4 regions of the Neobacillus sp. Fa239 genome follow, and region 4 is predicted to be linked to each of the others. Evidence: riboswitches for the same ligand, from Rfam matches in the RefSeq annotation. Region 4 holds a riboswitch; each other region holds the start of a gene.
What was found. Region 4 has a riboswitch for cyclic di-GMP ahead of ACZ5XR_RS14550 (anti-repressor SinI family protein). Riboswitches for the same ligand answer to the same signal wherever they lie in the genome.
Positions count from the first base shown of each region.

Region 1: another riboswitch for cyclic di-GMP. It lies ahead of ACZ5XR_RS22375 (anti-repressor SinI family protein); the one in region 4 lies ahead of ACZ5XR_RS14550 (anti-repressor SinI family protein).
Region 2: another riboswitch for cyclic di-GMP. It lies ahead of ACZ5XR_RS05105 (CpaF family protein); the one in region 4 lies ahead of ACZ5XR_RS14550 (anti-repressor SinI family protein).
Region 3: another riboswitch for cyclic di-GMP. It lies ahead of ACZ5XR_RS02670 (anti-repressor SinI family protein); the one in region 4 lies ahead of ACZ5XR_RS14550 (anti-repressor SinI family protein).

Region 1 covers NZ_AP041611.1:4,507,231-4,515,241, reverse strand. The annotation lists gene ACZ5XR_RS22415 (hypothetical protein) at 1-320, shown strand, start outside; gene ACZ5XR_RS22410 (PqqD family protein) at 317-592, shown strand; gene ACZ5XR_RS22405 (signal peptidase I) at 582-1,034, shown strand; gene ACZ5XR_RS22400 (ABC transporter ATP-binding protein) at 1,056-2,855, shown strand; gene ACZ5XR_RS22395 (nucleotidyltransferase family protein) at 2,872-3,957, shown strand; gene ACZ5XR_RS22390 (hypothetical protein) at 4,101-4,475, shown strand; gene ACZ5XR_RS22385 (metallophosphoesterase) at 4,607-5,473, opposite strand; gene ACZ5XR_RS22380 (anti-repressor SinI family protein) at 5,846-5,998, shown strand; cyclic di-GMP riboswitch class I at 6,263-6,352, shown strand; gene ACZ5XR_RS22375 (anti-repressor SinI family protein) at 6,370-6,492, shown strand; gene ACZ5XR_RS22370 (DUF421 domain-containing protein) at 6,583-7,287, opposite strand; gene ACZ5XR_RS22365 (lactonase family protein) at 7,426-8,011, opposite strand, start outside.
Region 2 covers NZ_AP041611.1:1,083,968-1,091,978, reverse strand. The annotation lists gene ACZ5XR_RS05115 (YisL family protein) at 1-181, opposite strand, end outside; gene ACZ5XR_RS05110 (fumarylacetoacetate hydrolase family protein) at 274-1,182, opposite strand; gene ACZ5XR_RS05105 (CpaF family protein) at 1,486-2,619, opposite strand; cyclic di-GMP riboswitch class I at 2,753-2,839, opposite strand; gene ACZ5XR_RS05100 (globin domain-containing protein) at 3,009-3,401, opposite strand; gene ACZ5XR_RS05095 (spore germination protein) at 3,567-3,788, shown strand; gene ACZ5XR_RS05090 (spore germination protein GerPB) at 3,805-4,044, shown strand; gene gerPC (spore germination protein GerPC) at 4,135-4,758, shown strand; gene ACZ5XR_RS05080 (spore gernimation protein GerPD) at 4,748-4,954, shown strand; gene ACZ5XR_RS05075 (spore germination protein GerPE) at 4,935-5,324, shown strand; gene ACZ5XR_RS05070 (spore germination protein) at 5,370-5,588, shown strand; gene addA (helicase-exonuclease AddAB subunit AddA) at 5,617-8,011, opposite strand, start outside.
Region 3 covers NZ_AP041611.1:552,880-560,890, forward strand. The annotation lists gene ACZ5XR_RS02645 (DNA topoisomerase III) at 1-1,780, shown strand, start outside; gene hutH (histidine ammonia-lyase) at 2,565-4,076, shown strand; gene ACZ5XR_RS02655 (hypothetical protein) at 4,106-4,261, opposite strand; gene ACZ5XR_RS02660 (DnaJ family domain-containing protein) at 4,378-4,755, shown strand; gene ACZ5XR_RS02665 (carbohydrate kinase family protein) at 5,256-6,200, shown strand; cyclic di-GMP riboswitch class I at 6,494-6,586, shown strand; gene ACZ5XR_RS02670 (anti-repressor SinI family protein) at 6,617-6,766, shown strand; gene ACZ5XR_RS02675 (helix-turn-helix domain-containing protein) at 6,842-7,174, opposite strand; gene map (type I methionyl aminopeptidase) at 7,442-8,011, shown strand, end outside.
Region 4 covers NZ_AP041611.1:3,003,244-3,011,254, forward strand. The annotation lists gene ACZ5XR_RS14510 (metal ABC transporter permease) at 1-723, opposite strand, end outside; gene ACZ5XR_RS14515 (metal ABC transporter ATP-binding protein) at 724-1,506, opposite strand; gene ACZ5XR_RS14520 (L,D-transpeptidase) at 1,685-2,266, opposite strand; gene ACZ5XR_RS14525 (hypothetical protein) at 2,510-2,671, shown strand; gene ACZ5XR_RS14530 (DUF3231 family protein) at 2,975-3,988, opposite strand; gene ACZ5XR_RS14535 (hypothetical protein) at 4,603-4,812, shown strand; gene ACZ5XR_RS14540 (P-loop nucleotide/nucleoside kinase family protein) at 5,154-5,591, opposite strand; gene ACZ5XR_RS14545 (FbpB family small basic protein) at 5,833-5,967, shown strand; cyclic di-GMP riboswitch class I at 6,646-6,732, shown strand; gene ACZ5XR_RS14550 (anti-repressor SinI family protein) at 6,761-6,883, shown strand; gene ACZ5XR_RS14555 (hypothetical protein) at 7,666-7,791, opposite strand.

The DNA.
Region 1 (8,011 bases), 1.5 Mb from region 4:
AGGCGACACTTGTAAAAATTTCAACTGAAGGTGTACAGGTATTTAATTCACCATTTCGCAGTGAACTTGAAGCGGACCAATTCGCTGGAAATGTGGAATTAGCTAGTGTTCAACTTCTTAATCAGGCACTTCAAAACAAACGAATTCGTGTAGGAAAGTCGGATGCGCTTTTTCATTTAATGGATAAAGTGTTCTTTTGGCCTAATTGTCAGGAAGAAACCAAAACTATTTTGAGGCTTTTGACTTGCTTAGTGAAAAATGTTCCGGTATATGAGCTTTACTTTCAAAAAAATAATACATTTTGGGAGTTAATATCATGATGACTCAATATATTCAAAAAGATAATTATGAAGCAACAGAACTGGATGGGGAATGGATCATTTTAAATACCGATCAATATATGATCACCAAATTAAATGATGTGGGTGGACATTGTTGGTCATTATTAGAAAATCCCCAAACAGTAGATACTCTTACGGAGTCAATTGTTGATAACTTTTTAACGACTGATTCAGAGGTGCAGATTAAAAAGGATATAACGGAATTTTTAATGAATCTGGTTGAATGCGGGCTGATCGTACATGTTGATTGATGAACAAACCTTTCAGTTGCTCAAAAATACCATTACAAAGAACGGTTGGCTTGAGATCCCCTCAACTGGAAACAGTATGTTTCCGTTTATCCGACAAGGCAATCTGTGTCGCTTTGTTTCATATGAGCGTTCTACATTAAAAAAAGGTGATGTCATTTTATTCACCCATGCAGGTCAATTAATTGCCCATCGTCTTGTTGGAATAAACCATATGAACAATAATCCTTTGTTCCTATTAAAGGGTGATACGAACCTCAGCTGTGATCAGCCTATCACGGAAAATTGTATTTTAGGAAAGTTAGTTAGCGTCAAAAAACAGAATAAAATAATAACGCCCAATCGTTCATATGCCCATCTATGGGGAAGATTGATTCTAAGCTTTCCTGTTATATCAGTTATTTTACGAAAATATTTACAATTGAAACTTAAGTTTCAATATTAATCCGGCATGGAGTGTCTAATTATGAAGGAAAAGTTTTATTCCCTACAAAAACAGTATTTTAACATGAAAGAAATGAAGCGGACCTTTTCTTTTATCATGCCCTTTATATTGAGACGCTGGAAATCATATCTCATCATTCTTTTTTTACTGGGAGTAGATATATACTTAACTATTGCATTCGCCAAATATTATGGTCAAATCACGGATGCAGCTATACATGGCGGCTACCACCAGATTTTATCGTTAGTTCCATATGTCGCTATTCTCATTCTTATCAGTATCACCTCAAATGTCTCCTATACATATTGCAATCTGATTGCGACAAATGGTGTGGAAATGGATGTAAAAAACAACTTTTTCCACCATATTTTAAGGCTCCCCTCAAGGGAAGCTTCTGTTCTTCGTTCAGGGGAATTAATGTCCCATTTTTCCAATGATATTCAAAATGTTGATGGTGTAATTGGCAGCAGTCTGCTAAGTCTTCTTAGGCTGCCGATCATTTATATCGTTGTTTTTATCTATTTGGTACATATAAATTTGACCCTTTGTTTAGTTAGTTTAATGATTGCTCCGATTGCTGCAGTTTCCGCAGGTATCGTTGGCTTAATGCTTCGAAAAAATAGCAGATTGATTCACAGCCTGATCGGTAAAATTAATAGTCATTTAAATGAGACCTTTCATGGCTTTACGGTGATTCGCTCCTTTACTCTTGAAAAGCTTCAATATAATAAGTACACAAGACAAAATCAAGAACTTTTACAATTAGAATTACAAAATGCGAAACTTCAAAGCATATATAACGCTGGTGAGCAGGTCATTGGCCTGATTACCTTTATCGTAAATCTGTCCATTGGGGCCCTTTTTGTCTCAAAAGGTGTATTAACTGTGGGGGCTTTACTAACATTTCTTAATTTAGTCAACCATCTATTTTATCCAATCACCGGCATAGCATCAGTCTGGGCAGGGTTTCAGCGATCAATTGCGGCTCTGGAGCGAGTTCTGGATGTTGCGGAAAAGCCGGCCGATTATCCTGATTTGCCCTCATTTTCACCCGCCTTGGATGATTTAGAATCTATCCAGTTTGAAAATGTTACTTTCGGCTATGAGGAAAATAAAAAGGTATTTGAGCATTTTGATTTGAAAATTCCCGTTGGAAAAGTGATAGCGCTTGTCGGTCCAAGCGGAGCTGGAAAAAGTACTTTATTTAATCTTCTGCAAGGATTTTACAAGCCGCAATCAGGTGAAATACAATTTTCAGGGCGCTCGATTCATGAGTTAACCGCTTCAAAATTAAGAAGCTCGATTGCCCATGTTCCACAAGAAACATTTCTATTTGCCGGTACCATCCGTGATAATCTCCTAATTGCTCGTCCTAATATTAGCGATAAAGAAATGGTAGAGGCCGCTATCAATGCTGAAATCCATGATTTTATCGTTTCGCTTCCGAAGGGATATGATACCGAGGTAGGGGAAAATGGAATCAGGTTATCTGGCGGACAGAAACAAAGATTGGCCATTGCCAGGGCTATATTAAAGGATGCACCCATTCTCTTATTGGATGAAGCGACCTCTGCATTGGATGGAGAAACCGAATACTATGTAAAAGAGGCGCTAGAATTATTGATGGAGGGGAGAACGACAATAGTTATTGCTCATCGTATGTCGACGATTCAAAGTGCTGATCTCATCCTTGTTATCGATAATGGAAAAATTGTCCAACGCGGAACGCATGCAGAGTTAATCAATCAAAATGGATTGTACCGAAATCTATATCAGACTTCTTTTAAAACTAGGGCATTATCCTTGGTTTCAAAATCTTAACAGGTGGTGCGAGAAAATGATCATTGACCTTATAAAAGCTCTATACAACCCTCACCTGCCACTTCCACAGGATTTTCACACCGTTCTCACCGAAATTGAACGGGATGGAATCTCATCCCAAATCTATTTTTTACTAAAACAACAAGGTAGACTTGAGCAAACTCCAGAGTTCTTTCAAAAATTCTTAAAAGAACAATACACAAAAGGATTGTACCAAAATATTTTTATCAAAAATCAAATGGATCAGATCCTTCAGGCCTTTGAAAAGGCAGGAATTGACGTTATTCCTCTAAAGGGAGTCTATTTAGCTGAGAAATTTTTCGGCCATTTAGGCTCTAGAATAACTTCTGATATAGATTTATTAGTTAGGGGGGAAGAGCTAGACAAAGCGATTCGGATTGTCAAAGAGCTGGGGTTTACCGATGAAGAGGCGGAAGTGCCGGACCATTTCCATTGCAGCTTTGATAAGCCATTGCCTCACTCAGCGATTCCCTTAGGTGTTGAACTGCATTGGGCGATAATCAAAGAGAAATCCTCCAGCCTGGATATGAATGATGTTTGGGAGCAATCGAAGCCGGTTGGATCTTTCCGCCATATAAAGGAATTATCCGACCTTTATACTTTTTATACGATTTGCTTGCATGGTTGGCAGCATAATTTAGAATCTATGAAATATTTTTTAGATATTATGCAAATCATTTACAAAAAAAAGGATGAAATTGATTATGATCTTCTAATGAAGTTATCAGCTTCCCACCAAACCTTAACAAGGATCACAAGGATCTTATCGATTGTTTATCAGCAATTTCCTCATTTAGAGGCAGTGAAAAAATTCCCATATAAAATTGTAAAGGTATCTTGGAAATATCGTGATAGAGGTGTAAAAAAATATTTTCATTTTTTAAATCTTAAATTTTTCAGTTATGACTTGGGGAAACATAGTTTGCTAGAGCTTATTCAATGGTTCCTTCCATCTAGAATGGATGCCGTGGCGCAGTTAGGGAGAGGGTATGAGGAATTTTCAACTTCAAAACTTTATTTGCTTTTATATAGGAATAGAATGAGTAAATTGATTTCGTTAAAAAATCGAAAATGCCCCTAAATGATCTCATATAACGTTTTTAAAAATTTACGTAATACGAAGAAATATCTTTACAGATAAAGTAAATAATCTTATAATCCTTAATAAAGAACGATTTTTTCTCCAATAAGAAACTGCGAAAAGGAAGGAGGTAACCTGCAAACTTGAATCGAATTAAAAATCTTATTTTTATATCCATATTTACGTGTTCATTAATAATCCCAACATCTGCTTTCGCCGCATCAAACACTACTCAATCAAATTCCAACACTGGGATTCTCCAGTTGATTTCTACCTTTTTAACAAGCTTTAATAGTCAATCAACTATTGCCACTGTTCAAAATACCACTAACAACAATGGGAGTTATTCTAATAGTTACAATGATGATTGGTTCGGCTGTTTTTGGAACTGGTTTTGTGGTGGGAGTAATGGTGATGGCGGGGACGACGATCAATGTAAGAATATAACGGGAAGCTTTGGCAATGATGAGGGTTGTAAAAGCTCAGCAAATATATGGAAAGAATGGTATTGCCATTAGATTTGATTAAATTACATATTGAAAGCGTCTTTAAGCTTTTTGATCGGACCTTAAAAATATGGACATTAATATTAGGTGGCTTCTTGGCATGATTTCGGTATTCAACCGGACGCATGCCTTTTTTTTATTATTCAGGATAGATGAAACATCGTAATCTCCGGCCTGCAAAACAATCGAACGGCCAACCCAGTTGTACCAATCCCTCGATTCACATATAAAGGCATCTTCCTTTTCCCAACCTCATAAAACCCATCTGAATATCTGTGGGCAAGCTCCTGCCTAATAATGGGACCATAAAAAGGTATCCGAACTTGTCCCCCATGTGAGTGTCCTGAAAACTGTGCGCTTATAGGATGTTTTATACTCTCTTCGGCAATATCAGGTTCATGAGCAAGCAGCAACACACAATCCTCATTGGTTAGACCGTCCGCTGCTTTTTTTATATTTGGAGCACCATACATTACATCATCGATGCCTGCAATATAAAGACGCTGCTGATTACTCTCGATAAAATCGCGATTATTCACTAACACATTGAACTGTGAGTTTTGTAAAGCTTGAATTACGTTATCTTTCGTATAGAAATCATGGTTTCCAATGACAGCCCATTTTCCCCCTCGATGTGCCTTTAATGATTTAAGTAATGGAATAGCTTTTTCAGGTTCATTATTGCCAATTTGTATAAGATCTCCCGTAAAGAAAATAATATCTGGATTTAAGCTGTTGATCATCCGAATAACTGGTTGGAAATCCTTAACTCCATAATGAAACCCTAAATGCACATCACTAAATTGAACAATCTTCCAACCAACAAAAGCTTTAGGAAGGTTGTTTATTTGCAAAGTGACATTTTTTATTTGATACCAAAACCGTTCTATTTTAAATGAATAGGTCCCCGTAACCATCCCTGTTGCTAGTAAGCCTAAAAACAATTTTCCAGATTTCTTTAAAAAGGTACGACGATTCAGCGTCTGCTGATTTGGATGTATTTCAGTCATTGTTTACTCCTTTTAAACAGACACAAAATTATTGTACTGGGAGGATTTAGAGGGAAATAAGATGTTCTGTTTAAAGAACATTATAATTGATATATATTGTTAACTCAACATTAAGCACGTAAAAAAGCCATATTGATACTACCAAGCTATTTTGTAAAGAGATGATGGTACAAGATGTCCTTGTATAGACAATTATTTAACAACTACATAATTTCACAACCTGAGAGCTACATTAATTTCCTATTACATATTTTTCATTTAATTTGATACCCCAAAAATAAGCCGTTATGTTTCGAAAGTTATATTGGATGTAGTTTTACTCTTAAATGCTTTCTAATTTACAATAAATCTGTCTTAAATGGAGGGGGAACTATGATAAAAAATGAGTTTGAACTACCTAATGAATGGATTGAGTTAGTAAAAGAAGCAATGAAATCTGATATAACTAAAGATGATTTTAAGATTTTTTTAGAAAAAGAAAAAGAGAAAAGTAAAAACCATAAATTTTACAGAGTTTATCGTTAACTTACCTAATTGCTTTTGCAATCGGTATATAATTCTGGCAGTTTATTATTGAGTGGAGAATGAGCCACTACACACAGGATTTATAATAAATCTTATATGTAGTGGTTTGTTATTTAACATAGTTTATTGCTTTAAAGCATTAAGACATTTTTTGACATATCCCTTACAATTTATGTCGAAATTTTTGGAATTTTTTCCAATCAGTATTAGAAAGATATATAGTATTATTACATTAGTAATATTTATTTAGTGCTTTATCACTACATATGATAAAAGCAAACCTGCGCGAAAGTCAGGGACGCAAAGCCACAGGTCTAAGGTAATTTTATTGCTATTGATCGCTGGGTTGCCTAATTTTGGAGGCTATTTGTGTGTCAGTAAACACTCCGGTAAAAACTGAAAAAGAATTAGATGAAGAATGGTTAGCCCTCATTTGTGAAGCACGAAAATTAGGAATTTCAATTGATGAAATTAGAGATTTCCTACAATCATGATAGGCCTATTACGGCCTCTTTTTTTTACCTTTAATAAGTGCATAATTTTTCACTCAAGTCATTGAAGTTAGTACCACAAAGAGTAAGGTACTAGTTATACAGAAAGACTTTTATGTTACTTTTACTATCAATCGTCCCAAGCAATACATTTTCCACCACGGTCTGATGCTGATTTTTAAGTGTATCAACCAGCCATCCTTCCTCTTTATTAATCCGCTGAAGCTCCTGCAAGTTTATTTTCCCCTCTTTTATAACCGTTTTGGGAAAATCAAATGCCTCCGTTTTCAATTGATACGTCGATGGTGTAACCGCTGCATACTGCGGATCCAAAAAAATCGACATGCTCCCGTCAGCTTCCCATAGTACCAATGCAACTTTTTTAACATCTACGACTTTTTCCTTCCTTAATTCTGCCAATAAATAATCAAGAGAAATTCTTGCTTTCTTTAAGCCTTTATAAAGAATCTCGCCATTTTTAATGAGTGGAAACGGATCTGAATCAATCATTTTTCGAAACCCTGTCCATTTTAAGGTTAAGAATACTCCTGCCATATATAAAACAATCAAGACGATAGTTGAGACTAAAGATCCTGTCATACCAAGACTTTCGTCAGATAATGGATGGGCAATAATGTTTCCTAACATAAGGGCGATAATGAAATCAAGCAATCTTAATTGGGAAATGGAGCGACTCCCCATGACTTTTGCTGCAATGACCATGAAGAAAAAGGTGACGGCTGCTCGTAAAACCCATTCCGTTACTGTAAGAGAATCGTGCTCAAAGAAAAAGCTCACTTGAAACACCTCATAAAACTTAATTTCTTTTTTTATTATGTCTTTAATTTCCTTTTTCATAAACTGAAAGTAAAATGTCTCACATCCAAAAATTAAAAAGCCAAGAATGAGCCTGATTGCCTCATTCTTGGCTTTCCTTTAGTAGTGTAAAAACTTGACACAAACCGGATATGGAACCTCAATATCAGAAGCCAGCATGGTTAGTTTTCCAGTATCTCCATCCCTCGCATATAATACAAGATTCCCGGATTCTTGATTCGAACCAATGACAAATTTGCCAGTCGGGTCAATTGAAAAATCACGCGGCCAGGCACCCTCTGAAGACACTCTTTCTACAAAACTAAGCTCGCCGGTTTCCTCATTCACTCTGAACACTGCTATACTGTTATGTCCGCGATTGGCTGCATAAACAAAATGACCATCTGCTGAAAGATGAATCGCACTACCTTGGTTATTTTCTTTAAAATCATCTGGAAGTGTGGAAATATACTGTTTTGCTGTAAAATGGCCCTCTTCATATGTTAAAAAGATTACTTCAGAACTAAACTCGGTCATCACATATGCGAACCTATTGTTTGGATGGAAAGCCAGATGTCTTGGGCCGCTGCCGGGAGGTGTATCTAATCGGCTGACCTCAGATAATGTTCCATCCTCTTTTACAGCGTAGGTTATCAGCGAATCTATCCCTAATTCCACCACCGCCAAAAACTTTCCGTCAGGTGTA
Region 2 (8,011 bases), 1.9 Mb from region 4:
TTAGATAGGAATAATGATGTGGGAATAGCATAATGCCTGTCCCAATAATCACCAAATAAAGCACCCTGATAATCATTTTTAAAATTTTCGCGCCTTTTTCATTACCTTTTTTCTGTAAGGACAGCGAAACAAAAAATAAGATTAGAGCTATAAGCCATGCGGTAATATGCAGGTGAATCATATATTGCCTCCTTATGTATAGTCGAAACCATCATATCATAGGCAAAAATAAAATACTAAAAAATAAGTCTGAAATTATGACAACTAAAAGAATTAATTCTCAATTGTATTTATTAACGAACCAATTTTTTCAATTGTAATTTCAAGTTGATCTCCCGCTTTTAAAAATTTTGGCGGTTTAAAGCCTTTACCGACTCCCGCTGGTGTACCTGTTGCAATGATATCTCCAGGTTCAAGGGTCATTCCGGCAGATAAAACCGAGATGATCTCTTCAATGGAAAAAATAAAATTTTTCGTATTGGAGCTTTGCCTTACTTCCCCATTTACTTTGGTTTCGATATCGAGTTGATTGGGACTCTCAATCAGGGTTTTATGCACAATCCATGGTCCCATTGGACAAGTGGTATCAAGGCTCTTTCCAATAAAAAATTGCTTATGTCTGGATTGTAAATCCCTTGCAGTTATATCATTGATAATGGTATAGCCAAAAACATAATCAAGTGCTTCTTCCTTTTTAATGGCCCTCCCCTGTTTGCCAAGCACTATCGCTAATTCACCTTCATAATCAAGTTCATTTGTAACCGATTTATGATTAAGTACGACGGAGTTTGGTCCGGTCACCGATGTTGGTGCTTTTGTAAAAACCATCACATGTTCGGGGATATCTTTTGCGCTCCCCATTTCTATGGCATGGTCTGCGTAATTTTTTCCGACACAAAAAATATTTTTAGCGGGCCTTGGAATTGGAGCAAGCAATTCAATATCTGCCAGCGGCAAATAGAGTGATTCTTCATTAGGCTCGCTATGTACCCATTCAAGTAATGCTTTTATCTCATTAATAAAGCCATCACCAAGGGCAATGCATTCAAGCAATGTGGATGGAAATCGGGAATATCCTGATTTTGCTTTTTCTGCCTTCTCAATGGGGAGCACTTTTGTACCATCTGAATGAACAATTCCAACAAATGGTTCATTTTCTTGTCTAAAAGTAACAAATCTCATGTTAATCACCTCAACAATAGTTTAAAAGAAACGGAGCATGCTAACAAATTTGAATTTTTTAATCTCAAAAAAAGACCTTCAGATATTATCTTCAGATCTTTGTAAATCATGTAGAGAATATTCTCAACTAATGCTTTTTTAAAGGCTCCGTTAAACTTGGATGTTGATTTCCGCTCCTGGCGCTCGCTTTCCGCGGGGAAGTCCGGGAGCCTCCTCAGCGCTATCGCGCCTGCGGGGTCTCCCGTGACCGCTTCATCCCGCAGGAGTCGAGTGCCCTCCGCTCCAATCAACGGTTGTAGAAAATCACCATTCGCCTTTTACATAGCTTTTAAATAAAGTCGAAGGTATATTGATTCCTGATTCTTGAATCCGTTCAAGAAGTTTTGGCTTTACACCTGTTGGCATTATTTGACCGATAATTTTACCCTCTGCATTTACCCCATCTTGTTTATAGATAAAGATATCTTGAAGTTTTATATTATCCCCATCCAGACCTTGTACTTCTGTAATGTTTATAATTTTCCTTGACCCGTCTTTTAACCGTGATTGGTGGATGATGATATCAATCTTTTCGACGATTTCTTCACGAATGTCCTTTACCGTCAAGTCCACTCCTGTTAATTGAATCATCGTTTCCAATCTGGAAATCAAATCCATAGGGCAGTTTGAGAGAACAGTAGCAAGAGAGCCTTTAAGTCCGCCCTTCATCATCTGCAGCATATCAAGTGCATCCTCTCCTCGCACTTCACCTATAATGACACGGTCTGGCTTCATCCCAAATGATTTACTAACAAGGTCATGAATCGAATTGCCGCTTTTACTTTCAATACCTGAGTGATTCGATGCAGGTGAAACGACTTGTTCCAGGCCTAATTGAAGCTCAGCTATTTCTTCCACAGTTACGATTCTTTCATCATTCGGAATAAAATTTGAAAGGGTATTTAATGTTGTTGTTTTTCCGGACCCTGTGCCACCGCTGACAAAAATATTTACCTTTGCCTTTACACATGCCTCAAGGAAAATAGCAATCTCTTTTGTAATTGTTCCCAGGTGAATTAATTCATTGATTTGAAGAGGAGCTTTTGGTGATTTTCGAATGGTAAGTGTCGGTCCATTTAATGCCAAAGGGGGTATAATTGCATTAACCTTCGACCCATCGGAAAGTCTGGCATCGATCATTGGCGAGTTTTCGTCTATTTCCCTACCTAGTACATTGGCCATTTTTTTAATGACATTCATCACATGTTCATTATCACGAAAATGTATAGACGATAACATCAATTTACCCTTACTCTCACAATATACCTGGTTTGGTCCATTAACCATGATTTCCGATATATCTTCATCTAATAGGAGCAGATTAATTGGTTCTAATCCTGTCAGGTCGTTAATAAACGCTTTCTGCTCATTTGCATTTGTCATATCCTCAACTTTCACCGAAATTCACCTCCAAGCAATTGAAATACCCCCCTTTTCCGAAAGGGGGGTTGGCTGACACTGGGATCCTACTGAAAAAACATGGGTAGATCCATGTCCATATAGAATACCTGTGGTAAAACACCCTAATTCTTTCGGTAACTGGCTGGCATAGTGACACTGCACTGTAGCCCCTATAGCTTTGCGTCACTGATTTTCATCAGCTTTGCCTTTATCGAGAACCAGTGTTTAATATTCTGACTGATCTCTTACTCACATAATAAATTGTTTTAACGTTATCGAATATCCTACTTTTCCACTATTTAATAGACAAACATACAGGTATTAAGAACTATTTTTAATCTTTTCACCATATAAATATTAATAATTCGTCGAAAATTAATTCAATTTTACTCTTGATCAGGACTATTGACCATAATCCCTGCGACCTGTGTCAAGCGGTCATAAAAAGCAAGGCCGGCAGGATTTTCGTCAAGACCAATTTCCTGAAAGGCTTCTTTCATGCAGCGAAGCCAAGCTTTTGCCCGTTTTGGTGTAACCTCAAATGGCAAATGACGATCCCTCATAGCTGGTGGGCCAAATTCCATGCTGTACAGGGGCGGACCGCCTAGAAATTGTGATAAAAACATTCGCTGTTTCCTCATAATTTCCTGCATATCCCCTTCAAATAAAGGGCTTAAATCTTTATCTGCATATACACGTGGGTAAAAAGCATTAACAAGCTCGTCAATTGTTTCTTGCCCGCCTATTTCACTATAAAGCGTTTTAAATGGGTATTCCATGTTTTTCACCTACTCTTATCTTTACTGATAATTATAAGGTTATTTAGCCTTACATTTTGTGATATATATCACACTAATATCCTTTAAATTATTTTGGGCGAATGAATCACATTACATCCGCCTATACATAAGATAGGTAAAGAAACTAAAAAAAGGGTGTTGCAAATGCCAGCAATTGTCGGAGTAGCGCAAGTCATTACTCTTGGAAGCAGTTCGATATTCCATATTGGTGATGTTTATAAAATTATGCCATTTGCTACTGCAAAAACTTTTTCCGGGGCTGGTTCTTTTAATACGGGCGAGAGATTGGATGTCCACAATCAATTAAGCTCCACCAATACAACAGACCCAGACGTTATTGATCAAGCCAATTTCTTAAATATGTGATGAATGGGTGGTTATGATGAATTTTTACATCCAACAATCGATTCATATCAATTTTATTAAAATTGGCGGGATCACAAATTCCTCTGTCCTTCAAATTGGCAGTGCCGGAATTATTAAACCTGCCGCCTATTTGTATAATACCGGAGGATTTACGGCACCGGCACCGGCTGCAAAAAAACCTGGTGAGGTGTCCGCTCCTTCATCATCCGCCTTACTTGCCCCTTCCGTACCATTACAAGCACCAGTCAGGACGTAAAAAGCAAAATGAGATTTTTACAACTGTATGAAGGCTTTCATGCATATATTTACTTTAGGTGAAAAGGAGAATGACTAATGGGGTGATTTAATGTATCAAGATTTATACCAATACCTTCAATGGCTGCAGATGTATATTCAAACACAAGAAAATAGAATCTCCGCATTAGAGGCGATCATTACGAAAATGAAGGAAGAAATGAAGCAATTAAATGAACGGCAAGCCATTCATGTGGATAAAATTGAATATAAATTTGATCAATTGAAGGTAGAAACACTCGAGGGTACGTTAACCATTGGATTAAATCCAAATGATTTGTCAGGAATCGAGGACTTTGCGGTACAAAATCAATCATTAAACACTCCCGTTACACCTAAGGCACAAATGCAGCGTTCAATGAAAATAGAAGAGGCAATCTATCGCTATTTGGAAGTAGACCTGCCTCAGGTAGTGGAAGAGGCAAAACAAAAATTAAACATTCTCCCAGATGAATCTTACCTTTCCTTCATCAAGGAGGATATTATCAAACAGCTGCCAAACAGGATTGAATATCATTTAAAAGCGAGCCTTGCCCAAAATCGATCAACTCAAAATTCCCCTGAAACCGAGAATATGATTATTGAAACGATAAAGCAGGAAATTCAAAATGGTGTATATGTATTTTTCAATAATCTTCCAGAAAATATGAAAGGAATGAACACAAATGAACTTTGAAGTCTATAATCGGGATTTAGTCGTTGGAAGCATTTATATTACGGGCGTTGCAAGCTCGTCGCTAGTCCTGGTGGGTGATACAGAAACCATTCAGCTCGCCTCCGCATTTGATACACCTGCAGAATCTTTAATAATTGGGCCGTTTGTTCCTTTGCAGCCGGATGTGACCCCGGGATATGCTACAACGAATCTCTAACGTTGACAAATTAAAGGTAATGATTTTATCCTACTCTTCCATCATACAGCTTGGAGATTCCTGTATTACGAATGGATACTCCCGCGCATTAGCCGTTCAAAGAGAAGCTGAAGTGTTTTACGGTAATGAAGGGAATTTCTCCTCTTATTCAGTGTTTACAAAGCCTATTCCGTTACCTCCGATCGATGAACAGATTTCAACTTTCACCCACAATCCCAAACCTGTTATTAAAGTAAATGAAATTGATATCATTGGAATTTCGTCTTCATCGATTTTACATGTTGGAAACACTCGAAATGTCTCTATGGAGGTAAGAATTAAACATATTCGCCAGGAAAATCTGGAAGGGCATGAGCAGGATGTGCGTTAGTTGCATAAAATAACGTGGCAGTTCTAATGAAAAGGATGTTTTTAGATGCCAGCGATAATTGGGCCAGTACAAATCGTTAACGTAGGTGGAGGGGTTGTCCAATTCGGCGATACCGTTTATATCTCCCCAAAGAGCAGCTCCAAGACTTATGGCGGCTCCGGGGGCTTTAATACCGGGGGAATTATCGTAACAAATAACGGGATCAGCGGAACGAATGTCCTTGACACCAATCTCATTGACCAGCCTACAATCGGAAATAATTAAAGAGGATGACAATACGTCATCCTCTTTCCTATTCAATCTTTAACACATGGGCCCCATCAAAGAAAAATAAGTACCTTTCATTGATTTTTCTTTTCCAAATTTGTTCTATCGCCTTCGCATATAAATTAATTTGCAGCCTGTAGCGGTCTTCCATAATAGGTTTTGCCTGCTCAAATCCACCTTTAAAGCGATCTGTAATCCCGTCCGTTTTAAAGTCAAGAAGAACGAGCCCCTGATCATCTTCAAAAATACAATCGATAACCCCTTGAATAAATATAGATTCATCCGCTCCTCCCCATGAAGGATAAACAGTACTAGCCGGAAGGGATAGTGTAAAAGGAACTTCCCGGTTTACTTCCCGAGCCTGCAATAACCTTTTTCCCAATGAAGATTGAAAGAATTGGACAATTAGATGGCTGTCAATGATCTCTGCTTGCTCTTTTGTTAATAATTCATTGTTTACCATCCAGGACAATTGATCTTTGATGCTTTCATTTGTAATGGATGTTGTCAAATCTACATGCTGCATAACCATATGCATGGCTGTACCACGTTCGGCTGGACTCAACGTTTTTTCCTGCATGAACTTTGGCCGCTTCTGGATCGACTTCTTAAACTTTTGAATAAGATCTGTTCCACTTTGTTCATCCATCAATTCCCTCTGCCGCTTCAATTCTGAAACGGACTGTTTTGAACGATGTTTTGAGGCATCTCGAAAAGAATATTCCCAAGTTAGCCGCTCATGAATATCATCAGCAAATATGGATTCAACCGGAATCGGCTCAGATCTCCTCAGAATTTCCAGTAATTGGTCGTCTTCCTTTTCGTGCAAGATCTCTTGTCGTTTTATTTCCTCAGCATTCAGAATAGATATTTTCCATCTGGAAGGGTGGCAGTTGATTTCTTGTGGAACAGATGAAACATTACAATCTTCTAATCGTAACTCACCACAGTCCTGATGGCGAATCAGCGCCGGCCCAATCCAATCTAAATAGCATACTGCTGCTGCTCTGTCATAGTCCTTTAACAGCCAGTCTATATTGGAGAGAGCATCATTCCATTGTTCCAAGCTTTTGTTTAAATCCTTAGTAGTACCAATCAAATAAAGCTTTTCTTTCGCCCTTGTCAACGCTACATAAAAAACTCTCATTTCCTCTGCAAGCATTTCCATTTTCTTCTTTCGTTTGAAAGCCATTTGCGGCAGAGATGGGTAGGTAATTCTTTTCTCTGCATTGACATATTTAGCAGCAAAACCGTATTCCTTATCCAGCATGAACGATTTTCGAATGTCAGTCATATTAAAAGTTTTCGATGTCCCTGCAATAAAAACAACCGGAAATTCCAGTCCTTTACTACTATGGATGGTCATGATCCGAACAACATCCTCCTGCTCTCCAAGAACTCTGGCAGCACCAAGGTCATCTCCTCTTTCAACCATCCTTTGGATAAACTGCAAAAACCGAAATAATCCTCGAAACGAAGTTTGTTCATATTGCCTTGCCCTGTCATATAAGGCTCTTAAATTCGCTTGCCGTTGCTTTCCGCCTGGCAGGCCCCCGACAAAATCATAAAACTGTGTATCCCGGTATAATTGCCAAATTAATTCAGAAAGCGAACCAAGCCTCGCGATTGAACGCCATTCCTTCAAAAAATCATAAAAGCGGCGGACCTTTTCGTATAAGCCTTCCATCACTGATGTTGGTTTGTTTCGACAAAAAACACTCATGGCCTCCCAATACGAGCCCTGCTTATGATGAATTCGAATAAGGGAGAGTTCTTCTTCATTTAGTCCCACAATTGGTGAACGTAAAACAGATGCTAATGGTATGTCCTGGAATGGATTATCAATAACACGCAGCAAAGAAAGCATGATTGATACTTCTGTAGCTTGAAAATATCCGGTTGATAAGTTGGCATAAATGGGAATCCCCTGCTGTTTAAATTCCTCCATGATTTGCGGCGCCCAAGTCATCGACCGAAGCAGGATGACAATATCCCGATACATCAGAGGCTTATCGCTTTTCGTTTTCGTATTATAAATAAGTTTCCCCTCTGAAACTAATTCTTTTATTTTTGACGCCATTACTCTTGCTTCAAGTTGCGACTTTTCTAAGTCAACAGGGTCCAATTCAGAAGGGGTCTCATTTTCTGCTGTTTCTTCCTCTGGTTGCTCAGGATTCACGACCTTCTGATCGATCAGCAACACTTCTACAGGATAGGGCTGAACCGAAGGATAGGGGGCACCAGTTCGTAATTCAGCCGCTTCGTCGTAGTCGATTTCCCCTACCTTGACACCCATAATCTGCTTAAATAAAAAGTTGGTTCCATCAAGCACTTCTTTCCGGCTGCGGAAATTTCGCGCCAAATCAATTCTAAGGCCTGATTCTTCTCCGTCTAAGCGAAATCGATTATACTTACTTAAA
Region 3 (8,011 bases), 2.5 Mb from region 4:
TAAAGCGATCAAGGATGGCTTTGCCAACCTGAAGCCTGGCAAGGCCTATGACAATTTGTATGCTTCAGCTGTCGCACGTTCAGAAGCTGACTGGTATATCGGACTTAATGCAACACGCGCATTAACGACCCGATTCAATGCACAGTTGAACTGCGGCCGTGTGCAAACACCAACTGTAGCGATAATAGCTGCCCGTGAAGACGAAATCAAAAATTTCAAAGCTCAAACCTATTATGGAATCGAAGCCCAAACAGCAGATAATTTAAAGCTGACCTGGCAGGATGCAAAAGGGAACAGCCGCAGCTTTGAGAAAGAGAAAATCGATGCGATTGTAAAAAAACTTGGCAAACAAAATGCCATTGTTAAAGAGATTGAGAAAAAGCAGAAGAAGTCTTACTCTCCTGGACTTTATGACTTAACCGAGCTACAGCGTGATGCGAATAAAATTTTTGGTTACTCGGCAAAGGAAACATTAAACATTATGCAAAAGCTGTACGAGCAGCATAAAGTTTTAACATATCCTCGAACGGATTCACGTTTCATCTCTTCCGACATAGTCGGAACGCTTCCAGAACGCTTAAAAGCATGCGCAGTTGGGGAATACCGTTCATTAGCGAATAAGGTTTTAAGCAAACCGATCAAAGCATCCAAAGCATTTGTAGATGACAGCAAAGTGTCCGATCACCATGCCATTATTCCAACAGAAGGCTATGTAAACTTTTCAGCCTTTACAGATAAAGAGCGGAAAATTTATGACTTAGTTATAAAACGATTCTTAGCCGTTTTATTCCCGGCCTTCGAGTATGAGCAATTAACGCTCCGTGCGAAAATCGGTGATGAAAGCTTCGTGGCGAGAGGAAAAACCATTTTAGCGGCTGGTTGGAAGGAAGTATACGAAAACCGGTTTGAGGACGACGAGACAGGAGACGATTTGAAAGAACAGATTCTGCCTCGAATTGAAAAAGGCGATACATTAAACGTGAAACTCATTGCCCAAACATCAGGTCAAACCAATCCACCTGCACGTTTTAATGAGGCGACCTTACTTTCAGCAATGGAAAACCCTGCGAAGTATATGGAAACAAAAAATAAACAGTTGGCAGAAACCTTAAAAGCAACTGGTGGATTAGGGACCGTTGCGACGCGTGCAGACATTATTGATAAGCTATTCAATTCCTTCTTAATCGAAAAGCGCGGCAAAGATATTCATCTTACTTCCAAAGGCCGCCAATTGCTGGATTTAGTTCCAGAAGAGCTAAAATCTCCAACGTTGACGGCAGAGTGGGAACAAAAGCTTGATCAAATCGCTCATGGCAAGCTGAAAAAAGATGTTTTTATTCGGGAAATGAAAAACTACACAAAAGAAATCGTTGCTGAAATTAAAGCAAGTGATAAAAAATACAAGCACGACAATATTTCCACAAAAAGCTGCCCGGACTGTGGAAAACCGATGCTTGAAGTGAACGGCAAAAAAGGCAAAATGCTCGTATGTCAGGACCGTGAATGCGGACATCGTAAAAATGTCTCACGCCTCACAAATGCACGGTGCCCAAATTGTCATAAAAAACTCGAGCTCCGTGGCGAAGGTGAAGGTCAAATCTTCACCTGTAAATGTGGATATCGTGAAAAACTATCTGCTTTCGAAGCCAGAAGGAAGAAAGAATCTGTCGGAAAAGTAGATAAACGAACCGTGCAAAAGTATTTAAAACAGCAAGAAAAAGAAGCAGAGCCCATTAATAATGCTTTTGCAGACGCATTAAAAGGTTTAAAATTCGACTGATTTATAAGAACAGTAAAATACAACGGGTTCATTTTGGGGGCTCATACCTTAATTTGGATAAGGAAATGCCAGAGAATTTAACAGGAAAAAAACATCGTAACGAGTGCTTCTTTGAATAGAGGCACTCTTTTTGTATATGGCTATTTTCGAAATCTTTGTGTTGATTTTGGGTTAGTTATTAAGGACAGTTTAACCGATTTCAAGATAGACATTGTCCTCAAGAGAATTGATTGAGGACAGTTTAACCGATTTCAAGATAGACATTGTCCACAAGAGCGTTGATTAAGGACAGTTTAACCGATTTTAAGATAGATATTGTCCACAAGAGCGTTGATTAAGGACAGTTTAACCGATTTCAAGATAGATCTTGTCCACAAGAGCGTTGATTAAGGACAGCTTTACCGATTTCAAGATAGATCTTGTCCTCAAGAGAGCAAATCGTAAAACCACAGTCTTTTAGTAAAGAACCTTTACTTAAAAGAGGGCAGTGATTTTGATTTTTTCACTAGATTTTCTTGCAATCAGCCTTCTATTTACTATTGTGATAAAGTGTTAGAGTGCTAAAATTTGGAAAAATGCATTGACAATCCTAATTTCCCCCACGTACAATATGTATTATAGGATAATAGAATATTCTGAATGGAATGGTGATTATGAAACATTTAAAAACAGAACGTTATTCAGAAAAACCTATAAATGAGGCTGGAATCCAAATCTAATAGATGATGGAATCCAGCCTCTTTCTTTATTTCTTTATTACACTAAATTAGTAGAGGTGGAAAATATGGTTGTATTAACAGGTCAAAATTTAACATTAAAAGAGATGAAGGAAGTATTATTTCGTGGACAAAAGGTTCAAGCTTCCGAGAAAAGCATGGAAGCAGCGAAAAGGAGCAGGGAAGCGGTAGAAAGAATCGTTTCTGAATCTAAAGTTGTTTACGGAATTACCACCGGGTTTGGAAAATTTAGTGATGTATTGATTGATAAAGATCATGTTGGGGACCTTCAGATTAATTTAATCCGCTCCCATGCTTGCGGGGTAGGGGAACCTTTTCCGAAGGTTGTCGCAAAAGCAATGGTTTTATTACGAGCCAATGCCCTTTTAAAAGGTCATTCAGGAATTAGACCGCTTGTTATAGAAAAGCTGATCCAGCTGGTTAATAAAGATATTATTCCGGTCATACCGCAGCAGGGGTCACTGGGGGCCAGCGGTGATTTGGCTCCGCTTTCTCACTTGGCTTTAGTTCTGGTTGGGGAAGGAGAGGTATTTTATAAGGGAGAACGAATGGATGCATTAGAAGCTCTTCAGCTTGAAGAAATTCTTCCTGTTACCCTTGAAGCAAAAGAAGGTCTTGCTCTAATCAACGGAACACAGGCGATGACAGCAATGGGTGTAGTCGGTTATTTAGAAGCTGAACAGCTTGCCTTTGAAAGTGAGCTTATTTCTTCCATGACAATTGAAGGATTAAATGGAATCATTGATGCATTTGCAGAAGAGGTTCATATTGCCCGCGGATATCAGCAGCAGGTTGATACAGCGGCAAGAATTCGACATTACTTAAGTGACAGTTTACTAACTACTCAGCAAGGGGAGCTGCGAGTGCAGGATGCTTATTCGCTTCGCTGTATTCCACAAGTACACGGTGCAACTTGGCAGGCTCTTGATTATGTTAAAGAAAAATTAGAGATTGAAATGAATGCGGCAACAGACAATCCGCTCATTTTTGATGATGGTGATAAAGTCATTTCCGGCGGAAACTTCCACGGTCAGCCGATTGCTTTTGCCATGGATTTTATGAAAATTGCTGTTGCGGAAATGGCCAATATTTCGGAACGTCGAATTGAAAGATTGATTAATCCGCAGCTAAATGATCTGCCGCCATTCTTAAGTCCGGAACCAGGATTACAATCCGGGGCGATGATCATGCAATATGTGGCTGCCGCGCTTGTTTCTGAAAATAAAACATTGGCCCATCCGGCAAGTGTGGATTCTATTCCATCATCAGCAAACCAAGAGGATCATGTGAGTATGGGAACCATTGGTTCAAGACATGCCCACCAAATTATTCAAAATACAAGAAGAGTTCTTGCGATTGAATTGATTTGTGCGATGCAGGCGGTTGAATACCGTGGAATAGATAAAATGGCCACCCAGACAAGAAAACTTTATGAAAAGGGTCGTGAATCGATTCCTACTATTAACAAAGACCGCATTTTCTCTAAAGATATCGAAAAAGCAGCAGAGGTTTTAAAAACAGTCGACCTATCCAAATTATTGCAGCCCATTGCGAAGTAAAGAAAAAAGGCGTGAATCCTTCACGCCTTTTACTCTTCTTCTACACGATTCTTAAACGCTTCCTGCGTAACGAGAAACTCTTCGTCTCCAGGTGCTCCCTCAGACTTCTTTTCCGCTACACTGTTCTTTGGAAATTCACCAGGATGATTCTTCTTCTTATGATTAAAATGTTCGCCACGTGCCAAACCAAACACTCCTTTCGTCTTCGCTTGTAGCATTCCCAAACAAATATGAATTATTTATTTAGACTCCGTAATTTGATATAATAAACATAGTGAAAACGGTAATAAGGAGGCTTAGCATGGATTTATTTCATATTGTCTCGGAAGACCGCATTAAAAAAGCCTATAAAGACGGGGAATTTGAAAATCTCCCAGGTTTAGGGAAACCAATGGAGATAGAGGATTTGTCTGCTATCCCTGAAGAATTACGGATGGCTTATCGTCTAATGAAAAACGCAGGATTTACAGAGGGCGAAAGCCAATTAAGACAAGAAATGATGACCATTGAGGAATTAATCAAAAAGTGCGATGACAGCACAGAAAAGGCCAGCCTTCAAAATAAATTAAATGAAAAGCTGCTCCGTTATAATCAGCTCATGTCAAAACGCGGAGTGAAAACAAATTCCTCCTTTTTTAAAAACTATGAACAAAAGGTTCAAAATAAGTTTATAAAATAGATGATGATCAGAGGAAAGTCAACAACCAAGTATAAAAAAGCCAAAGAAAAAAAGCTGTCGATATGAATGCCTAATGGTTTCACTCATCGCCAGCTTTTTGTTCTGATTTTGCGGGTTTACACATGCGGTCAAGCAGGAAACCAAAAACAACCATAAAGCCAATAGGTATTGTATAATTTAGGACATGCATTAGAGTCATTTTTAATGCTCACCACCATTTATTTGAATATTAACAATATTAAGTATATTTTTAATTTGTTAACATTATAAGTTAATTGGCACATAATAGACAAATATCTTTAACATGAAAATTTACTGCATACATTTTCATGAAAGTTCACTAACAATACCTTTTAAATTAATTTAGGAAAACGGTTTCAAAAAAGGGGAAAAATCCATTTTTTAACAAAGGGAATTTAATGATTAATATCGTAATTAATATATTGACGGGAAAACATGTCGAAAATTGACTTAACATCATAGTCCCGGGGGTGAAGGTAGTGTCAAAGGTTCTTTGTATTGGCGGTGCAAATATTGATAGGAAAATAAAAGTAAAGAATCATTTAAGGTTTGGAACCTCAAATCCGGCAAACAGCAAAATTTCTGGTGGCGGAGTTGCAAGAAATATCGCGGAAAATCTGGGGAGGCTTGGGATTGATAGTTCCCTATTGGCTTTAATTGGTGATGATTCAGAAGGCAGTTGGCTTTTTGAAAACACCAAAGATTTCGTTGATATGAGTTTGATTGAAATTGTTCCGGGGAAACCTACGGGAACCTATACGGCAGTGCTGGATGAAGAAGGAGAAATGATGGTTGCATTTGCGGACATGGCCATTTACGAGGATGTTAACAAGGAAATGATTGAGAGTAAATGGAAGCATGCATGCCCTGATATCGTTTTGTTGGATACAAATTTTCCTTCAGAGGTCATCCAGCAAATTATCACTCATTGCAGAAGTAAGCATATACCGATTTGTATTGCTCCGGTTTCATCTTCTAAAATTAAAAAATTGCCGGTGTCCCTTGAAGGTGTCAAATGGTTTATCGCTAATCAAAAAGAGGCAGAAGAACTTTCAAAGATTGAAATGAAATGCGAAGGCGATTTTTTTAAAGCGGCAGAAGCAATTTTAAAGAAGGGTGTCGAAAAAGTTGTCATTACCAGAGGGGAGAAGGGATTAATCTTTTTTACAAAGGAAGGCGAAGCGGGGGCATTAGTACCATGTGAAGTAAAGGTGGTCGATGTAACCGGGGCTCGGGACTCACTTATTGCCGGAACTTTATTTGGTTATTTAAAAGGATTAAGCACCGAAGATGCCTGCAAAATTGGACTTTCATGTTCATTGATCACCATTCAGTCAAATGAAACGGTAACCCCTTCATTAAACAATCAAAGCCTTAATGAAGCCTTTCGAAAATATTGTTTTATGGGAACAACTTTTTGCTGATTACATTAAATAATTTAACTGCTTAAAGGAGGAAATTCGACTCGAATTTCCTCCTTTTCCCATTATTCTATTATTCGAAAATGATAAAATCTATAAATTGTCAGAAAAAGAAGATGGGATTTGTAGAAAAATGGAATATTTTGTGTTAAAAAATCGTCTTAAAATGATAAATAAATGACAAAATCCAACACCCTACTAAAAAAGGACTAGATATAATAAACTTATCGATTTTGATAAGTATTTAGTCCTAATAAAAAATTATCTGAAAAATGATGGTTTTCAGTCTTTATTAAAGCAGAAAAAGGCAAACCTTTTGAAAAAAAGGGACGCAAAGCCGAGGATCTAAGGTAAGAAGTTTTCCTTACGATGATGGCCGGGCTGCCTGGAATACGAATTGTATTTTAGGAGTGAGTAGAGTGGTTAAAACGGAGAATATCTTTGAAGTAATGGATGAGGAATGGATGGCATTAATTTTAGAAGCAAAAGATCTGGGAATTACGAAGGAATCCATTCGAGATTTCTTAAATCAAAATGGTGTGCAGGGTTTTTTAGTTGAGAATCGTTAATTACATAAGTAACAAAACAAAAGCATTCTGTATGAGTTGACGCCTTTACAGAATGCTTTCTTGTTTTCAATTCTCTTATTTATCGTTATTATTTTGATTAATCCGCCATTTATTAAATTCAAGGAAATCACGAAACTGGTCTTTAGATACACCGGAATTCATTGCTTCTTTAACAAGATTCATCCAATCACTATCCAAATCATCCTTATTGATTTGTTCATGTATTAAATGATCGGCAGGGATATTCAAGACGGCAGCAATCTTTTCAAGAAACTGAATGGAAGGATTTGTCTGCTTGTTTCTTTCAAGATTACTTAAATATGATTTTGCAACCCCCGCTTGGCTGGCAAGTTCAGAAATGGACATTTTCTTTTCTAAACGGAGTTTTTTTACACGATCACCGATCATTGATTCTCACACACCTAATAATTAATATGAATATGAATATTTTATCAAAAAGAATGAAAAAGTTCCATATTACGAACGATTTATATTGACAAAAAGATGAACATTATTGAAATGATGATATCGGTTTTAATTAAAAATCAATCTTTGAAAAAATGTGTAGATAGGGCTAATATATAAGAGTATCTTTTCAAATTCTGCTGGCACCTATTCATTATTGAACCTTATTAGTTAGAATACATAAAAATAATCAAAAAGGTAGGTAAAAACATGATTGTTTTAAAATCAGAACGTGAAATTGAAGCCATGAAAAAAGCTGGAGAAATTCTCGCTTCATGTCATAAAGAAATCGCAAAATTAATCAAGCCTGGGGTCACTACCTGGGAAATTGAGGAGTTTGTGGATGATTTTTTAAGAAAAAATCATGCTAAACCGGAACAAAAGGGTTATAAGGGCTATGAATTTGCGACCTGTGCAAGTATCAATGATGAAATTTGCCATGGGTTTCCAAGAAAGGAACCTTTAAAGGAAGGCGATATAGTCACAATTGATATGGTGGTGAATTATAACGGCGCCTTGGCGGATTCAGCCTGGTCCTATGCGGTAGGAAGTGTGTCCGAGGAAACGGATCATTTATTGAAAGTCACCAAAGAGGCATTGTATAAAGGAATTGAGCAGTCTGTTCCAGGGAATCGGATTGGCGATATTGGGCATGCTATCCAAAAATACGTTGAGAGTGAAGGGTTATCGGTTGTGCGGGATTTTATTGGCCATGGAATTGGTACAGTTATTCATGAGAAGCCGGATGTGCCGCATTATGGGCTTGCAGGAAAAGGCCCC
Region 4 (8,011 bases):
GTTAGAATAGTAGCCAACAATCAAACCAACCCAAACTCCAATCAAAGCTATTAACGAGGAAATCAATATCATTCGGCCAATGGAATGAGTTAGGTTACGAGCAGCTGCTGCTGGAGTGGTCATTAGGGTGAAGACCAGTAAAGCACCCACCATTTGCGAAGCTTCTGTGGTTGCGACTGCAAGTAAAAGCAAAAAGCTGATGGAAATAAAACGTATTGGCAAGCCAGCTGCTTGAGCACCCACAGGGTCAAATGAATCAAAATTTAGAATCTTATACCCCAGTGTTAGTAAAAGAATAACGAAAACTGATAGAAGTGAAATTTGCCATACGGCAGTTGAACTTATGCCAAGTATATTTCCAAAAAGAAGTGAAGTCATCGAGTTTGCGTTTTTGGTTGAAAGAGACAAAAACAATAATCCTAGTCCTAAGAACACACTTAAAACCACGCTAATGGATACCTCACGTCTAAAGATCTTCACACCCATCTGACCAATTGCCAGTGCACTTGCAACTGTAAAAAGAAGAAACCCATTTAAGGGGCTAAATCCCATATATACAGCAAAGGCAGAGCCAGAGAATCCAATATGTGAAAATGTATGGGCAATAAATGAGCTATTTCTAGCAATCACGTATACTCCTATTATTCCACACATGATAGAAACAATCGTTCCTGCAATAAAAGCATGTTGCATAAAATCAAATTGAAAAATAAAAAACACCACCTAATCCGCCATCGAATGGATACAAATCGATTTGGCGGTTTCTTTTGTATTTGCAAATGAGACTAGCAAACTAGAACCTGCATGTATAACCTCTACTGGCATCCCATAGAGTTTAGATAAAACAGAGGACTGCATGATTTCATCAACTGTTCCGATAGCATAAGAGCCTTTGGTCATATACAGGATTTTATCCGCATACCTCGAAATCAAGTTAACATCATGACTGATAAATAAAACTGTTATCCCACGTTCACGGCGAATTTGATCCACTACCGATGCAATTGCTTCTTGGGCACCTGGGTCTAAATTTGAAGTAGGCTCGTCAAGTAACAATATTTGCGGGTTTCTCACCAATGCTTGAGCTAAGAAAAGACGTTGGCGTTGCCCGCCTGATAACTTCCCAATTGGTTTTTCTGCAAAATCCATAGCATTAGTCAATTCCAAAGCCTCTTCAACGGTTTTTCTATCTTGGCGAGATAGCCATGGTCTAAATTTATGATGGAGCCCTAAACTGACAAAATTCCGAGCTGACAACGGTGTTTCAGGATCAATTTGTCTGGATTGTGGTACATAGCCAAGAGCAGAAGCATTTGCGATTTCAACTATACCTTCTTGCGGTTTAAACATTTTAAGTAAAACTCTCATAAGCGTAGTTTTCCCTGAACCGTTTGGGCCAATAATTCCTAAAAATTCACCAGATTCAACTGAGAAATTTAGGCTCCGTAACACCCATTTCCCATCAAAAGATACATTTACATTTTTAAGGGTGACTGCTTCAGTCAAATCTACACATCCTTTAAACTAATAATTAAATCGGCATTATTCCTATTTATAAATAGTAACGATTTCGATTTAATATGTCAATTATTTCTCTTTGTAGTATTAAATCAAATGAAAATATTAAAAAGAAAAAGCCAGATAAGAAGAACCTTCTTCTATCTTGGCTTTTTAGTGTAATTTATTAGCTTATAACTACTTTAGTGTTGTATTCTATATTATCATAAATCCATTTTGCATCAGGAATAGCTAGTCGTACACATCCATGTGATGCCTTATGCCCTAGCTTCAATGCCTCACTCTGAATCACATTTCCCTTCTTATCCGTTGCAACCGAATGAAATAAAAACTCCCCATGATTTTTCCACGAAACCCAGTATTTAGCCCCCTCTTTTTCACTGGGATTATAAAAACTTGTCCCCCTTTCCCTCTGGATATTGAAGGTTCCTTCAGGGGTAAATGTGTCGGGACTTGTATCTAGCCCAGTTGAGCATATCATTGTATAGATAATCTTATTTCCGTTCATAATGTAAACCTTTTGTTTTTCTTTAGAAACTTTGATCCAAATGGGAGCGTTTGGAACTAATTCAGGATAGGTCCCTCCAGTAGGCTTTAACCAATTAACAGGTTTAGCCTTATTCTCACTTTTTATCTGATGTTTGTTAGTATGTGTTGGAAAGTAAGAGTTATAAAATCCAAATAGTAAAATGAAACTTCCTAATAAAAGCCCCAAACCTATTTCGAATAATCGAGGAATTTTTTTCATCCTCATCCCTTCTCTCTACTTTAATTAATCATACAAATAAATTTTAAAATATATCTCTATCATAAAACAGGGACTTTTTAACAATTTTTGCACACCAAACCCTGAATTTCTATAATATTCAGAAGGTCTTTCCTGTTCCAAAAATTACTTAAAATTGTCTAAATATTATTTTTTTTGTTAAAATAGGGGGAATTCAAAATTAAACATAAAATATTTTCTTACTAAAATGAGGAGGCTTTTTTAATGAGTACAATCGAAAAAACAATTGATCGTATAAAAACGGAAGGTTTTTCTTCAATAGATGTACAAAAAGCCATATCGAAAATGAGAGAAGAATCTACGAATGAAGTGTCGAAAACAGGTAGTTTGGATAAATATCTTTACTCGTTCTGGGATGAAGAATAGTTCATTAATCAAATTTCGAAAAAATACATAGAATATAGCAGGAAACCAAATCGTGTCTTTTTTCTTTGGTATTAATATTGATACTCTATCTTTTTTTTGGGTATTTACAATGTTTAGTTGAACAAGTTCTTCTCCTTTATTATTGGTTCAATTAAAATGGGGATTGCCGCAGCAATCCCTTCTTAAACATGAGCCCCAGATAGTTTAAAATAAGCGTAAAAGCTTTCTCAAAATACATCCCTCCATATCGAACATTTAGGTGTTAAAAATAACACAAGTTTTATTTTCAGCTACAGAAACAAATCAATTCATTTCTCCTTTTATAATGGCAGCTCGGTCCTCCATTTGCGGAGGTTCTTCAAACCAACCGTGTTTAATCTTAATTTCAATCCCTTCTTGTCCGTAGAAAAATATATCTTTAGCGATTAATGCATTTTTCATGATGATATCGTTTCTCATAGCAAAAAATGCCCCGAAACTATTTCCGACAATACAGAAGCCATTAAGAAGGTATACACAATGCATCATGAGTTTTTCAGAAAATGGTGCAATTGTTGAAGTCGTTACCGTACTTCCAGATGTAGCAGAGAAATGAACATTGCTTTCTAATAGAATTTGTTCAAATGTTTGGATTTGTTTCTTACAAAGGTCTATTCCTTTTACAAAGAATGCTTTTACTTCTTTGGTCTTTGCACATTGGGCAAAACCAATAAGCAATTGCATACCAATATTATTTGATTCAATAGCATGATGAAGAATGCCAAGTTCAAGATCATTTAAAGCCCTTTTGTCAACAAATGGATTAAACCCACCCATATAATTTTTATTTTCAATAAATTCAGTTGTTTTTGGCATGGTCACTTTTGGCGGAAGGGAGAGGATCCCCTTTTCAAGCAGGTACAGTGTAGCTAATTTATAAATTTTGTGGGTGACAGCCGTTAACCCCTCATAAATCGTCATTACTTGGTCGTTATAAGCCATGTTCATATTCATGGTGTACATACCCATACTCACTTCTTTTAAAATACGAAGAAACATGATGTCAAATCCATTGTCCCATAAAGCAGGTGCCTCTAAATTCACGTCTTCTTTTGTAAATCCAACAGGTTTTACAATTCCTTGTTCTTTAAACAACTGTTCCATTTGTAAAACATAATAATTTAATTCCTGCCATAGACCTCCTAAAAGGTTTTTGCCTTGCTGTTCATCTGATTTTTCGATAAAGTATTCCAATATTCTCATAATCATTGTTTTTTCCATGTATGTAAGCCAAAGTGTACCGACCTCTGATGCACTTAAAGGATTGGTTAGAGCCAATACAATTACCCCCATGTGATTTAGCTTTTTGTTTGTATTCTTATATTTCTCGACCAATTTACTAAATATGTTTTAAAAATGTAAATAAATAGGAATTTAAAACAAAAGAACAAAAAAAGCATTGACGACCTTTAAACGCCAATGCCAAAACCCTTTAAGTATACGTTAGGTGTGATAGGACAATTTTTAATTTTGATGTTTTTGTTTTTGTGCTTAACTGCTCGTTAGCACAAGAAGGAAAAAGAACCGCCGCAGGGTTTTGTTCTTTAACTATTACCCGCCCCGTTACTTGAAGAAGAGAATCTTTTATCTCAGTTCTTTATAATCATCGTTTATAATACGGAACACACTTTTCTAAAAGTAATTGAAATCCGTAAATTATGAATGAAAAACCGAAATATGTTAAGAAAATATGTATACTTTTCCAATTAACTAACTTATATACCTTTAATTTTTGAAATACATAATTAAGAGGAAATGCAAGAAGCATATCCATTAAAAAATTTATTGCAACATATCGCTGAAATTTTCCAAATGTTAAATGAAAAATCCACAGTGTTCCTGCGAAGAAGGAACCGAATACATAACATAAATCAGTAAGGATTAATGTTGTCTTGTTCCCCTTAACTATCCAAAATTTATATGGGATTGATAAAGCGCATACACTTAAAACAAGTACGGATGTAAAGGTTGTAACAGGTAAATATTTACAAAATGACTTTTTAGGTAAAAAAATTAGTGAAGCCCCTGATATTAAAACTAATCCTATCCGAATTATTGCAGGAACCATTTTTATACCCCCCTCCTCAAAATATTATTTGTAATACATATTAATTTATCCAATTAGATACTTTAAATTTTTTTACTCGAACCCATTATGGCTTCAATAAGTGCAGTTTCCGCTTGAACTAACCTGACCAGTTAGCGGAACAAGAAAAGATGACCGCCACAACTATCCTTGCCGGAATCCGATTTATCACTCAAGCATCCGGTTTTTTTAAGTCAAATTTTTCACAAACCATAAAGATACTCTATATAAATACCTATATTTTATATAGAATTTTTCCAAATATTTTTAATGCAAAATGGAATTAGAGAGATAAAATACTTATTCATTTTTTAGTTGGAGGTTCTAATATTAGCTTGTTTAGTTATAAGTATAGAATTATTCAAGTTCCTCTGAAGAAGGTGGCTCAAAGATTGGTATCCACTCTTTAAGTTTAGTTTCAGGTATTAAAAAAGTCCCATCTGGATTCTGTTTATTTCTAGTTTTTAGACGTTCAAACAATAACTCTTCAGGTACATCAACAAAATGAATTTTAAATTGAGCTCCTAATTCCTTTGCTCGAGAACGGAACTCGTCTCGTTGACTTCGAACCCAACATCCAAAATCTAGGATAACATCAATGTTTAGAACTAAAATTCTAGCTGCAAGGTCCCACATAAGAGATTCCACAGTATCATGTCTAGCATCATGCTTCGCTTCATCTGATTCCGTCATGTTCTCCCCATAATCATGACCGAATAAACGGATGTGCCATTCCTCAGGAGTAAGACGCACTGCTGAATATTTCTTTTCAAGTTTACGTGCAGGTATCTCCAATCTTTCAAAAAGACAAACTTTTCTTTAAAGTTATATGCCTAAATTAAATAGCTCATCTAAACATCTTCTTAAATAAACCTGCTTCGTTACTTTAATTATTGTTAATTCCATAGGGATAGGTATTTTTTAATATTTCATTTTGTCTAATTTTACAGAATTTTCCCTCTTTATTAAGTATTTTTTAACGATTAGATGATAAACTAATGATCATAATTTAATATCAAGAAAGGTGACAGACCTCATGAGAAAACGAATTATAAACTTTAATAAACTAGTGTTGGATAATAAAAAGGAAATCATCAAAGACCTTGATCTAGTAGATAAAATTGAGAAAAAAATCGAGGAAAAACACTTTAAGCGAATACGACTATCTTAGAGCAACTACATCCTGTTACTCTCTTTTTGTTCTCTGATTATTTTCCGTTGGAGAGAAACTGTCCGGGAAACTAAATAGTTGAAAAATCATCCAATAGGCACCAAGTCATGATACGACTCCGTGCCTTGAATCTTTTAGGAGTGGCCACAAATGGAATCCAAAAAGACGTGTGAATTGCATTTTTTTAGCCCAAAACCGAACCCGTTACCATTTTCAGCCACTCTAAACTTATCCTTTAATTTATCTATTACTACGGACAATTTTCACAGTAGTAAATTCCATCTACTTTATCCTTCCTTAATTCCTCATATAGGAACAACTGGCTACAGCATTCGCACTTAATCAACTCATCAGCACAACCTTCGCATGCTTTCCACTCATAGCCTGTATCTACGATGTTATTTTCTTCGAAATAGTCATTACAAAAGTCACATCGTACATTCTTATCCCCCATAAATTACCTCCCCTTTTATTAAGTGGATTCAAGTATTACTTACCTTTAGTTATGAAACACAAATTGGAGAAATTTGAATTAGCTAAATAAAATATATAAATAAAAGGCAAATAAATTCAAAGTCTTTTTCAGCATCTCCGCAAATATTGTCGAACTATTTCGGTTTTCATTTTGTTCAATATAGTGAACGTTTGTGTTACAATTATTTCAACTTATTAACAATATTTAGAAAAAGGCAAACCCTTCGAAAGATTGGGACGCAAAGCTACGGGTCTAAAGTTATTCATAGCAATGACGGCTGAGCTACCTAAAATAGTAATATTTTAGGAGGTTAATGTAATGACTGCTGCAACAGTTTATGAAAAAGAACTAGACAAAGAATGGGTTGACCTTATTATTAAGGCTCGAAATTTAGGAATTTCTATTGATGAAATTAAAGAATTTCTAAAAAAACAATCTTGACCTTTATTTGGTCTATTTTTTTTCTTCGCCATTTATTTCAAAAAATTATTAGGTATTTTTAACCACTCATTTATTTACATGATGAAAATTCTATTCTAAAATTAAGTCAAGTGTTCTTAATCAAGTACAAATACAACTATAAAAAGAAGGTATTTTATGATATTTCCTTTAATAGAAAAAGCAAATAATATTTAGGACTTTCTCTATGATGATAAAAATAGTTAACAGTAGGCATTTACTAATAATAAGGACTCATATACTAATTATTTGAATTTTAAATTTATGGTACAAGCAGAGTAAAAGCAATTATGGGATATACAGAACAGGGAATGAGGTTAATCTTCATTCCCTGTTCTTATTTATAAAACATAGAATTACAAACAATACTTCACCGTATTAATTTACCTGACGATAGTAACCAGCAAACTCTAACGCTTGATTAACACTGCAGCAATAAAAAACAGTCAACAATCAGTTCATTTTTATTCATTTTCTGTAACAATCTTTTCCCTTTTTCTGCATTTCGACATCCAATTCCATGCTTGTATTTGGCAATATCAACACTTATAATCAATGTTTGAGAAGCTATTTGAGCAATCTTTTCATTGGTAATAATTCATTTAAATAGCCTCCTGGTAGTATTTGTGTCCTTTTTGCCGCCAAGCTTTGGACACTCATTTCTTACCTAGGTGCTTTGTTATATCCAAACCTCATATTTCTTCATTACAGAAATGCTGCCTGTTCAAAAAGAAAGCCCCTCTAAATCCAGAGGGGCTTTTCATTTATTTAATATTTGTTTTATTGGATATAAAATCGAAAAAGGCATGTACAATTTCAATTGATTGAAAAGCAACAAGAGAAAAGGCTGTCATACTAAAGAATATTATAGGAATAATACGTACCCACATTTTCATTGCCTCCTTTAAGAGCTTTTAGCTAATATACCAGGATTTTATGAAAAATAGATTAAAGATAAATAAATAAATTCTAATAACAATCATTGTTGCTCCAAAATTGTAATGAATTTGTTAAGGGATGTACTTATACTAATCTGCCACGTTACTTCAATAAGAAAAATGACCGCCGCAGCGATCATTGCCGGAAAACGTTCTTTCACTCAAGCACCCG